Regions from separate parts of the Paenibacillus sp. FSL R7-0179 genome, predicted to be linked through region 2. Evidence: riboswitches for the same ligand, from Rfam matches in the RefSeq annotation. Region 2 holds a riboswitch; each other region holds the start of a gene.
What was found. A riboswitch is a leader RNA that binds a small molecule or an ion and turns the genes downstream of it on or off. The one in region 2 is predicted to bind cyclic di-GMP.
Positions count from the first base shown of each region.

Region 1: linked by a shared signal. The riboswitch ahead of MKX63_RS01935 (choice-of-anchor A family protein) and the one ahead of MKX63_RS01115 (transglutaminase-like domain-containing protein) in region 2 are both predicted to bind cyclic di-GMP.
Region 3: linked by a shared signal. The riboswitch ahead of MKX63_RS16130 (thiamine pyrophosphate-binding protein) and the one ahead of MKX63_RS01115 (transglutaminase-like domain-containing protein) in region 2 are both predicted to bind cyclic di-GMP.
Region 4: linked by a shared signal. The riboswitch ahead of MKX63_RS02365 (anti-repressor SinI family protein) and the one ahead of MKX63_RS01115 (transglutaminase-like domain-containing protein) in region 2 are both predicted to bind cyclic di-GMP.

Region 1 covers NZ_JBBOCC010000001.1:461,895-464,094, forward strand. The annotation lists gene MKX63_RS01935 (choice-of-anchor A family protein) at 1-1,009, opposite strand, end outside; cyclic di-GMP riboswitch class I at 1,091-1,183, opposite strand; gene MKX63_RS01940 (hypothetical protein) at 1,932-2,200, shown strand, end outside.
Region 2 covers NZ_JBBOCC010000001.1:269,342-271,541, forward strand. The annotation lists gene MKX63_RS01115 (transglutaminase-like domain-containing protein) at 215-1,024, opposite strand; cyclic di-GMP riboswitch class I at 1,038-1,118, opposite strand; cyclic di-GMP riboswitch class I at 1,192-1,273, opposite strand; gene MKX63_RS01120 (class D sortase) at 1,401-2,054, opposite strand; gene MKX63_RS01125 (GtrA family protein) at 2,122-2,200, opposite strand, start outside.
Region 3 covers NZ_JBBOCC010000001.1:3,676,305-3,678,504, forward strand. The annotation lists gene MKX63_RS16130 (thiamine pyrophosphate-binding protein) at 1-984, opposite strand, end outside; cyclic di-GMP riboswitch class I at 1,101-1,197, opposite strand; gene MKX63_RS16135 (methyl-accepting chemotaxis protein) at 1,700-2,200, opposite strand, start outside.
Region 4 covers NZ_JBBOCC010000001.1:559,949-562,148, forward strand. The annotation lists gene MKX63_RS02355 (TasA family protein) at 1-192, shown strand, start outside; gene MKX63_RS02360 (helix-turn-helix domain-containing protein) at 490-822, shown strand; gene MKX63_RS02365 (anti-repressor SinI family protein) at 969-1,112, opposite strand; cyclic di-GMP riboswitch class I at 1,147-1,250, opposite strand; gene MKX63_RS02370 (2-oxoglutarate dehydrogenase E1 component) at 1,965-2,200, shown strand, end outside.

The DNA.
Region 1 (2,200 bases), 190 kb from region 2:
GTGTAGGCTTCACAGTTGGAGTCGGTGTTGGTGTCACTGTCGGTGTTGGCGTTGGTGTTGGTGTCACTGTCGGTGTTGGCGTTGGCGTTGGTGTTGGTGTCACTGTGGGTGTCGGCGTTACGGTCGGCGTCGGACTCGGCGGCGGCCCCTCTCCCTCGTACATTCCAAGGTGCATCTCAACACCACCGCTAAAAGATTTTGCAATCAGGGTCCCGTACAGCTCTGCTCCCTTATAATGAATATCCGCTCTGGGTGCGAGAATCGTCCCGTAGAAGGACGTATACTCGATATTCACCTCAGAAGCCTCGTAAAAGTTGAACAATACTTGACTGGCCCTGCCATTATTCATTGCAAAACTTGGCACATTGACTGTAGACCCGCTAATATTAATAATCAACGTTGCGTTCGGGGCAATATTGAATTGGATGTAATTCGTTTTTGCCAGAGTAGCGGCATCCAGATGAACGACATTGAAGGCATCCGGTGCATTGATTGTAAGCTGCCCATAATGATTATCGCCAATCTCATTCGTGCCGGCTAAGGCTCCATACTCTGTGGATCGGGAGATCAGCATCTGCTGCTCGGCTGCAAAATCAATCGGGCTGGCATTTTTCTTCCCGCCTTTAATGCTGACACTAGGCTCATTGGCTGTAAAGCTATTCCCAAATACCACATTTCCATAGATCTCTCCGCTGCCCGAATGTACAAAATCCTTACCGGCCACAAGTACATCCGTCGGAGCAGCATCCCTGTATGCTCTGGCTACTCCGTAACCTCCGGTGAGGGTAATGTTCCCTGCCGCTGCCAGGCGGCCTTCAATCTGATCATTGCCTTGCACAAAATCCCCGAAAATAAAAGCATTAAAATTCCCTGCAACTCCTAAAACCGGTGTTGGCGTATACGGCACCCCTGAAGCTGCTCTAACATCCGTCCCCCATGTAAAGGCACTGGATAAAGTCAATAGGCCCGCCATAATGATGGCGGCTGTTTTACGTACTCTTTTTTTCAATAGTCCACACCTCCTAGTTACTATTCTATGAATCTGTCACGCGACTATAACAACAAAAAGACCGCCACGAAGGGTTAGCTTCACGGCGGCCGGACGACCCTAGCCTCAACTTTAGAGACAGTAGATTCCTGACTTTGCGTCCCGTTCTTTCGATACGGTTTGCGTTTGTACATGATTTCGGTATGAAATTGAGATTCGCTTATGTAAATTCATGGTTGAGTCTATGACATTTGTTACTTTTGTACTAATTTTAGTTTATCCGCTCCCCCACCCTATTGTCAATCCATTCCCAGTATATTTTTTGAAATTATTTTCGCAATGATTTCTTATTGAACCCTTGTACCATAAGGCTTAACGGGCGAGTCTCTTGTTTATCTGCTGACGAAAAAAGTCGAGAAATCAGAGAATCGGCTGTAGCCGTTTATCTCTTCTCCCTACAATTGTATCAATTTATATTATTAAAATTTGATGCATTTGTCCTATTTCATCACCCTCAGCCCAGCTCCACTCATCATCTGCTCCTGTTCAAAGCAATTTTACCTATTTATAGGCATCTCAACTGAAAAAAAGTGCCGCCCATAAGGACGACACCTGCTAATAGAATTCATATATTTTGAATAAAAATGTCGCCTAGGCAGACCCGAACAGCTGAACCCAGCCAATCATCGATACCCAGAGCGGAACACTTAGAATAATCCCGAATACCAAACCACGGCGGAGACTTCCTTCATGACTCATTGCCATTCTCCTTTGAGCTGATTTATTTTTCAATCTTTATTATTTCAATTTTAATATATAATAATTCGTTTTATTTTATTGCGAAAAAAATCACATTATTTGAGTAATTTATTAAACCCATTGATTATTTTTTGAAAAATGAGTTACAATGCGAATATACGTTCTCTTCGAGGGGTTGAGAGAGATGCATAGAGCAGAGAGTCAGGATAACCTGCTGGTCAAATCCTATATTTTGCTGCCGCTTATACTATCCGCCTTTGAGCGCGATGCTTCTGCTATATCCTCAGAGCTGCGCACGCCCGCGCCTTATCTGGAGGTGATCCAGAGGGCCGTCCATGCCGCTTCTGCCGATCTGCGGGAGATTCGTGCCGGGATGCGCGCCCGTGGTCTGAAGGTCTATGAACAGCAGCGGCTGGAGGCGGGCGTTGAAGCCAGATTCGTCTGCAGAGGTTA
Region 2 (2,200 bases):
CAACTCTTATAATATATCACGTTCTTCCGAGCAATGCAAGCTTTATTTTCGAAATCACTTATTTAAGTAATCTCTCATTTCCTTTGCCGCTCCAACAACGCTTATTTATAATAACCTATCCTTCTATTAAAAAGCAACCTTTATATAAATAAAAATAACCCGCTTAATCATTAAGCGGGTTATTCTCAGGTAATGCTATAGTTCACAGCTATTTTTAGTAGAATTTCGCTGCAGTATATTTGCTTGCTGATTTGACCAGTTCTGTTGATGCTGTGTTCTTGCCCAGACCTGCATCAACTGTAGTATCAATCGTTACCCATTTGCCGTTCAGGAACACTTCGTTCCAGGCATGGTATGAAGTTACATAGCTTGTATTCCCCATAACCAATTTGGTTGGAATCCCTTCACTGCGGAGCATAGTAGCGAACAAGGATGCGTAATCGTAGCAGATCCCTTTGTTGGTAGCAAGCGTGTTATCGTTGTTCGGAATATAATCTGTGCTTACGCTGTTAGCCAAAGAGTAATCATATTTCACATTAGTTACGATGTAATTGTAGATAGCCTTAACTTTGTCTGCATCTGTAGTCAGACCCTTTGTAAGCTGGGCTGCCTTTTGAACGGATTTATCGGAAGAACTCCACTTTACATTCTGTACGGAGCTCAAATATACGGCATTCACATTGCTCATGGAGAGAGATACAGTCTCGGAAGATAGCACTTTATATTTGTTGCCGGTAGTATTCTCGAGAACGGAAACCTTATAAGAGCCATTACCTTGTTGCAGCGGGAACGTCTCGTTCGGCTTGGAGGTGTATAAGTTGTAAGTATAGCTGTTATTGTCCTTGGTAATCATGAGCTTCATCTTCTTGTCCTTAGGAACGTCGTACGAAACCCCGATGACCCCTTGATCAAGTTGTCCAACATTTAACCAGCCTGAATCTGCATTAGCGGCTTGAGCAGTGCCTGTCTGCACGGAAGTGACGATCACAAAAAGTGTAATCAGCATTAAATAAAACTTTTTCATGGATAAAACTCCTTTCGGTAGCTGGCTGCCATTCTTACGGGAAGGCCCTTTAGCTTTGCGTCCCTACCTTTCGATAGGTTTGCCGTTATCGTATAAGCTTTATCTGTCCAATCTACTACCACATAATGACAGATTCTGAATTAAAACAAACAAAAAAAGCCTCTTCATTCGGTAGCTGGCTGCCATCCATGACGGGAAGGCCCTGTAGCTTTGCGTCCCTACCTTTCGATAGGTTTGCCGTTATCGTGTATTAGCTTTTGATAGTTCTATTTTACCATACCTCTATCTATTATCAAGACCCAAAATGCTAGATTCCACCACAAATATACTAAAATTTTATGTTTTTTTCGACCTTTATCGCCTTGTCTTGATAGATTCAGGTCAGCTTGGCATGAATGATAAGTCTGTGGGTCGGGTTGACAAGCGGATCACAGGTAATAAGAGTCAGAATCTTATCATCATCCTTTCCCTTCAGCACCGAAATATCGGTAGGCTCTACAATAGATACATTATATACAACATACTTGTATTCCTGGCCGCTTGTAATAACAGTAATGGTATCCCCTTTACCGACCTCATCCAGTCTGTTGAACAGCCGCCCTGCCGTTCTTGACCGGTGTGCCGCAATCGCTGCATTGCCTACCGCGCCAATCGGAGCCGTCTCCTTCATATGCGCCGCAGCATGCTTCATATTGGTCTTGGTGGCGCCCTCCAGTACAGGAAGCTTCAGATCGATTTTGTCGATTTCAATAATGGCGGTGATCTTGCCTCCAACTTCAATCTCGGGCGCTGTAGTGGGTACCGGCTCTTCTGCACCAGACTCTTCCGCCAGCAGCTGGGTGACTTCCGCATAAGGCTTGCTCAGATCCTGGCTGGCAGGAGCGGTAGCCGAAGGAACGATTTCACTATAAGCCTGTTCGGCCTCTTCCAGCAGCTTCTGCTGCTGAGCGTCCTCGCACCATTCGCTTCCTTTGGGGTAGAGCATAATCAGGACCCCGGCAAGTATAATCAAATAGGATAACTTCCGCATGACAATCGCCTCCGCAATATAGAATAAGTGCTACCTCCTCAGAATACCGGGAAGATATGCGGTCTCTTTAGAATACCCATTTCCGGCTTCCAAAGAAATTAATGATCACTGTAATGAAGGTAACCAGCACCTTGGCCAGCAGTACC
Region 3 (2,200 bases), 3.4 Mb from region 2:
CGCCAGGTTGTCCCTTAAGTCTCCGCCGACAGCGATGGTGGACGAGGTGAGGATTTTGCCGACAAAGGTTGGATCTACGTCGAACTGAATCAGCTGTTGCGGATGATTCTCCGGCTTCAGGTTGCAGATGGTCATGTCGCTGAGACGGGAGCCCAGAACAATGAACAGGTCGCTGTTGTTCAGCAATTCATCGCCGTGCGACGAGCCTCCAACACCGACAGGACCGTGATAGAGAGGGTGATCATAAGCTATGGCGCCTTTGCCGCCTGGAGAGGTGACTACAGGAATGTTGAAGGTTTCGGCCAACTGCACCAGTTCCTGATGCGCCCCGGAGCGGTTAACGCCTTTACCGGCAATGATCAGAGGGCGGGCGGATTGATTAATCGCCGAGATGACCCGGTCATAGTTCTGATAACTGACCAGTCCCTCGCGCTGCGGCAGAACAATCCGGCATTCCGCGAGCCGCTCTGTCTGCACATCAAACGGAATGCAGAGATGGACCGGACCTTTCCGGTCACCGAGGGCGATGGATAGGGCATGGTTGAAAATCGTGCTGAAGTGATCGCCGCGTTCTACGAGCTTGCTGAAGAGGGTGGCCGGCCGGAACATATCCGCCAAATCAGCCAGATAGGAAGTGGAATCCTGACATTGGGGAATGCCCAGCTCCTTGATGGACTGATGGCCGGTGATGAAGAGGACGGGAAGATTATTGGCCTTGGCATGCGCTGCTGCGGTGAGCAGATTCGTTCCGCCCGGACCGGAGGTGCCGAAGGCTACCCCGAGGCTGCCGGTCTTAAGAGCGTAACCGCCGGCGGCGAAGCCGGAGCTGGATTCGTGCCGGCCGGGGATGAACTCTATGCCATAGTCGACCATTTTCAAAGCGATGGGGCAAATAGACTTGCCTATGATACCAAAAGAATGAGTGACTCCCAAATTACGTAAAGCTTCCGCCATATAATCTGCAACTGTCTTCAGAACATCCACCCCGCATGTTGTTATTTGTATAAGTCAGCAATAGAAAACCTGTACTCAACATTGGAGCACAGGTCTGTTGCACGAATCACCATAATCAAACGCGAAACCTAAGGCGTTCACAGTTTTTCAGCAACCTGGCTGTCATGATCCCACTTTAGAAATGAGACTGTAGATCCATGGCTTTGCGTCATTCCCTTTCGGTGAATTTTGCCGGTATGCGGTTATAAATCAATCTGTGGAGAATTTTCCTTTACAATATATTCCTTGCTGCTCTTTTGTCAATAACCCCTGTGAGAAGAAACTCGGAATTTGCCGAATATTCAGGAATAAAAAGGGCTGAATATTTGGAATTTCAAACTTTTGAAAATGGTTGTCCCTGGAAGACTAAAGTCTTAAAATGCAAATGAGAATTCTGGGCTATTATTATTAATAGTAAGTACAAAGACTTATTGCAATCCTGAGTTACTGCAAAATGTTAAGAATTCACTAGATATACAGCACTTAAAGATTCGATGATAGGACTTAAGTAATGGACAGGTGAGATGTTGGCTTATAGACAAGCTAAGACAATAGAACGACTATAGTAAAGAAGTGCAAAGCATGCTTTTTACCCTTATGCACAATTTCAACAATTTGTGAATATTACATAACAATCTTAGTTTAGCCAGAGAAAAAGAGACACCACCCGCAGAAAATCCCGCAGGCGTGTCTCTTTGTACCGAAGCTAGAATTTGAAAATATGAATCGTTTTTTGCAGATTAAAGACGGCGGAGGTCATCTTCTCTGTCTCCTCAGCCACGGATTGCAGCGCGTGAATCTGTTCGTTCATTGCGGCAGATACCTCTTCGGTCCCTGCGGCGGTCTCCTGGGTGATGGCTGAGATATTCTCGATCGCGCCGGAGATCTTGAGCGCGCTCTCCAGCATAAGGTCACTCTCTGCGGAGAAGGAAGCGATCTGCTCGGTTATGTATTGGACACTATGCACAATTTGAGCAAAGATGTTAGCCGTTTCCGTTATCATTTCATTCTGTACCTGAACGACCTCTTCGTTAATGGCGATATTATCGATGGCCTGCTTGATATCCGCTTCAATGCTGCGGACCAGTCCGAACACCTCTTTGGTGGAAGCGGTGGATTCCTCGGCCAGCTTGCGGACCTCCTGGGCAACAACTGCGAACCCGCGGCCATGCTCACCTGCACGGGCAGCTTCAATGGAAGCATTGAG
Region 4 (2,200 bases), 290 kb from region 2:
AAGAACACCCCCAGCTACGATCTCGTAGCAGCAGGTGTACTGCCAGGAGGGATTGCCGCAGCCGGGTCCAAGACCTTTAAGATCGCCTTCGAGTTCGTAGACAACAGCCAAGATCAGAACATTTTCCAGGGTGACGGCCTAGCTCTGAACTGGACCTTCGATGCACTTCAAGGACTGGGAGAGGCCAAGTAAGTCAACACTCAAGTGGAAAACGGCTTTGCCGTCCTTTGAAAGGACGATACCGTTTCAGCAAGACGGCACATCCTTCCCCCAACCGGGCCGGGTGTGCCGTTTCCTTTTCCCAGGCTGCCGGGCTTAATGATTTTTGTCCGATTTGCGGTTTTTTGTTATACTGACAAGTGAAAACGGCTTTGCCTTTCTATGAGGGCGGTACCGTTTCAGTGAGAAAGATAAGGATATAGCGCGAAGCATATCACTTCTTATCTTTTAATAAAAAGTACGGAGGGCGTTGTAATCGTGTCAGATACTATGGGAGGCCGCATCCACAAACTCCGGCTGGAGAAGGGCTATTCGCTATCCGAGCTTGCGGATAAGGCTGATGTGGCGAAATCATATCTCAGTAATGTAGAACGCAATATTCAATCCAACCCCTCCATTCAATTCATCGAAAAAATCGCTGACGCGCTTCAGGTATCCATTCATGCACTGCTGTATGGCGGACTGGCAGAGACGGAAGAACAGGCTCTGGACGGGGAATGGTTCCGGCTGGTTCAGGAGGCCATGGCCTCCGGTATAAGCAAACGTGAATTCAAGGAATTCCTTGATTACCAGAAATGGCGGATGGAACAAAAGGACAATTAAACGCAGCATTGTATGTCACAGGGAAGACTCCGCACGGCAGGGAGGCCGCCTTCGGCGAAGGCATGCTTTCAAGCGGCATACAGAAAAGGCACAGCGTACCGGGCGCTGTGCCTTTTCTGTATGTATCGCAGCAATGATGACCGTCCTTACATCGCCTGGAGCGCCTTCTCACTTAGAAACCGGCGGATCTCCTCCGCCGCGATCCCCGCCTGCTTGGCAGACATCAGCAAGTGCACCCATTCTAAATCCAGATCTACTGCCTGCAGCTCGTCATTCCCCTGGTTGGACATATCCAAGAAATCTCCTCCTAGAATTTTCGCGTCCCCAGGCAGTCCGGCCATCATAGTAGTATTGCTACTTTGTAGTATCTCTACTTTAGATCCGAGACTTTGTGCCCCTGTCTTTCGGCAGGTTTACCTTTTACTGGACCCTTTCCATCATGAAAGGATCTGGCAAGAATCGATGAAACCGTTCTCCGCAATAACATTATACAAGATCATGCGCGATTAGTGTGTCGTTTTCTGGAATTTTTTTATGATAAAATGTGAGGAAACTTAGCTAATATTGCCAGTGGCTTGTATAAATATTTCCAGTTCCAAGTTCAAACCCTAGGTAATAGTTTAAATATACTAAAGGGAACTCTAACTGCTCCGCCTTACCGCTGCGCGCAACATCGCATAGAGACAATTACCCATTTGTATGGATTACGGACAGTGATATGGATTGAACTTGTTGAAAATTTAAGTTAAGGGAAAAGTGGCGGAGGGGAATTTGGGAACTGGAGGAGCGGTAGCGACCGCCTTTGTCTGCGGATTTCAACCGTTAACAACGGGATAAAATCAAGAAATCTGCAGACAACAGCGGCCGGAGGTCCAAAACTTCTCTGGAGTCACGGCCAATCCCAAAGCATAAAAATCAATTTGTTCAATTAAAATACATGATTAATGCCTATTTATGATAGTTCCGTATGAATACTGTAATGAATCATGCCAAATTGCGAACGGATTGACCGAAAGTATGAATTGATTACCCCGCCGGAAAGTAGCACAATAAGGTGAGAATGAAACCGCAAACATTTGCAGCTCCGCCAAGTGGCACACTGGATGCCCCGCGTGGAGTTTATCCGTTAGGAGGACCTATTCATGGCAGTCAAAGAGCCCTATAACGACACAGTATGGAGCAAATACTACGGCCCCAACCTGGGCTACATCCAAGAAAGATATGAGCAATTTGTCAAGGACCCCTCTTCTGTTGAACAACATTACCGCGATCTCTTCACCGTATCCGGTCCCCCTCCGCTGGCACCCGATGCCGAGAGGGCTCCAAGGCCTGCCGTATCAGCAGATGCGCAGTGGCTCAAGAAGGCTGTCAAGGCCTC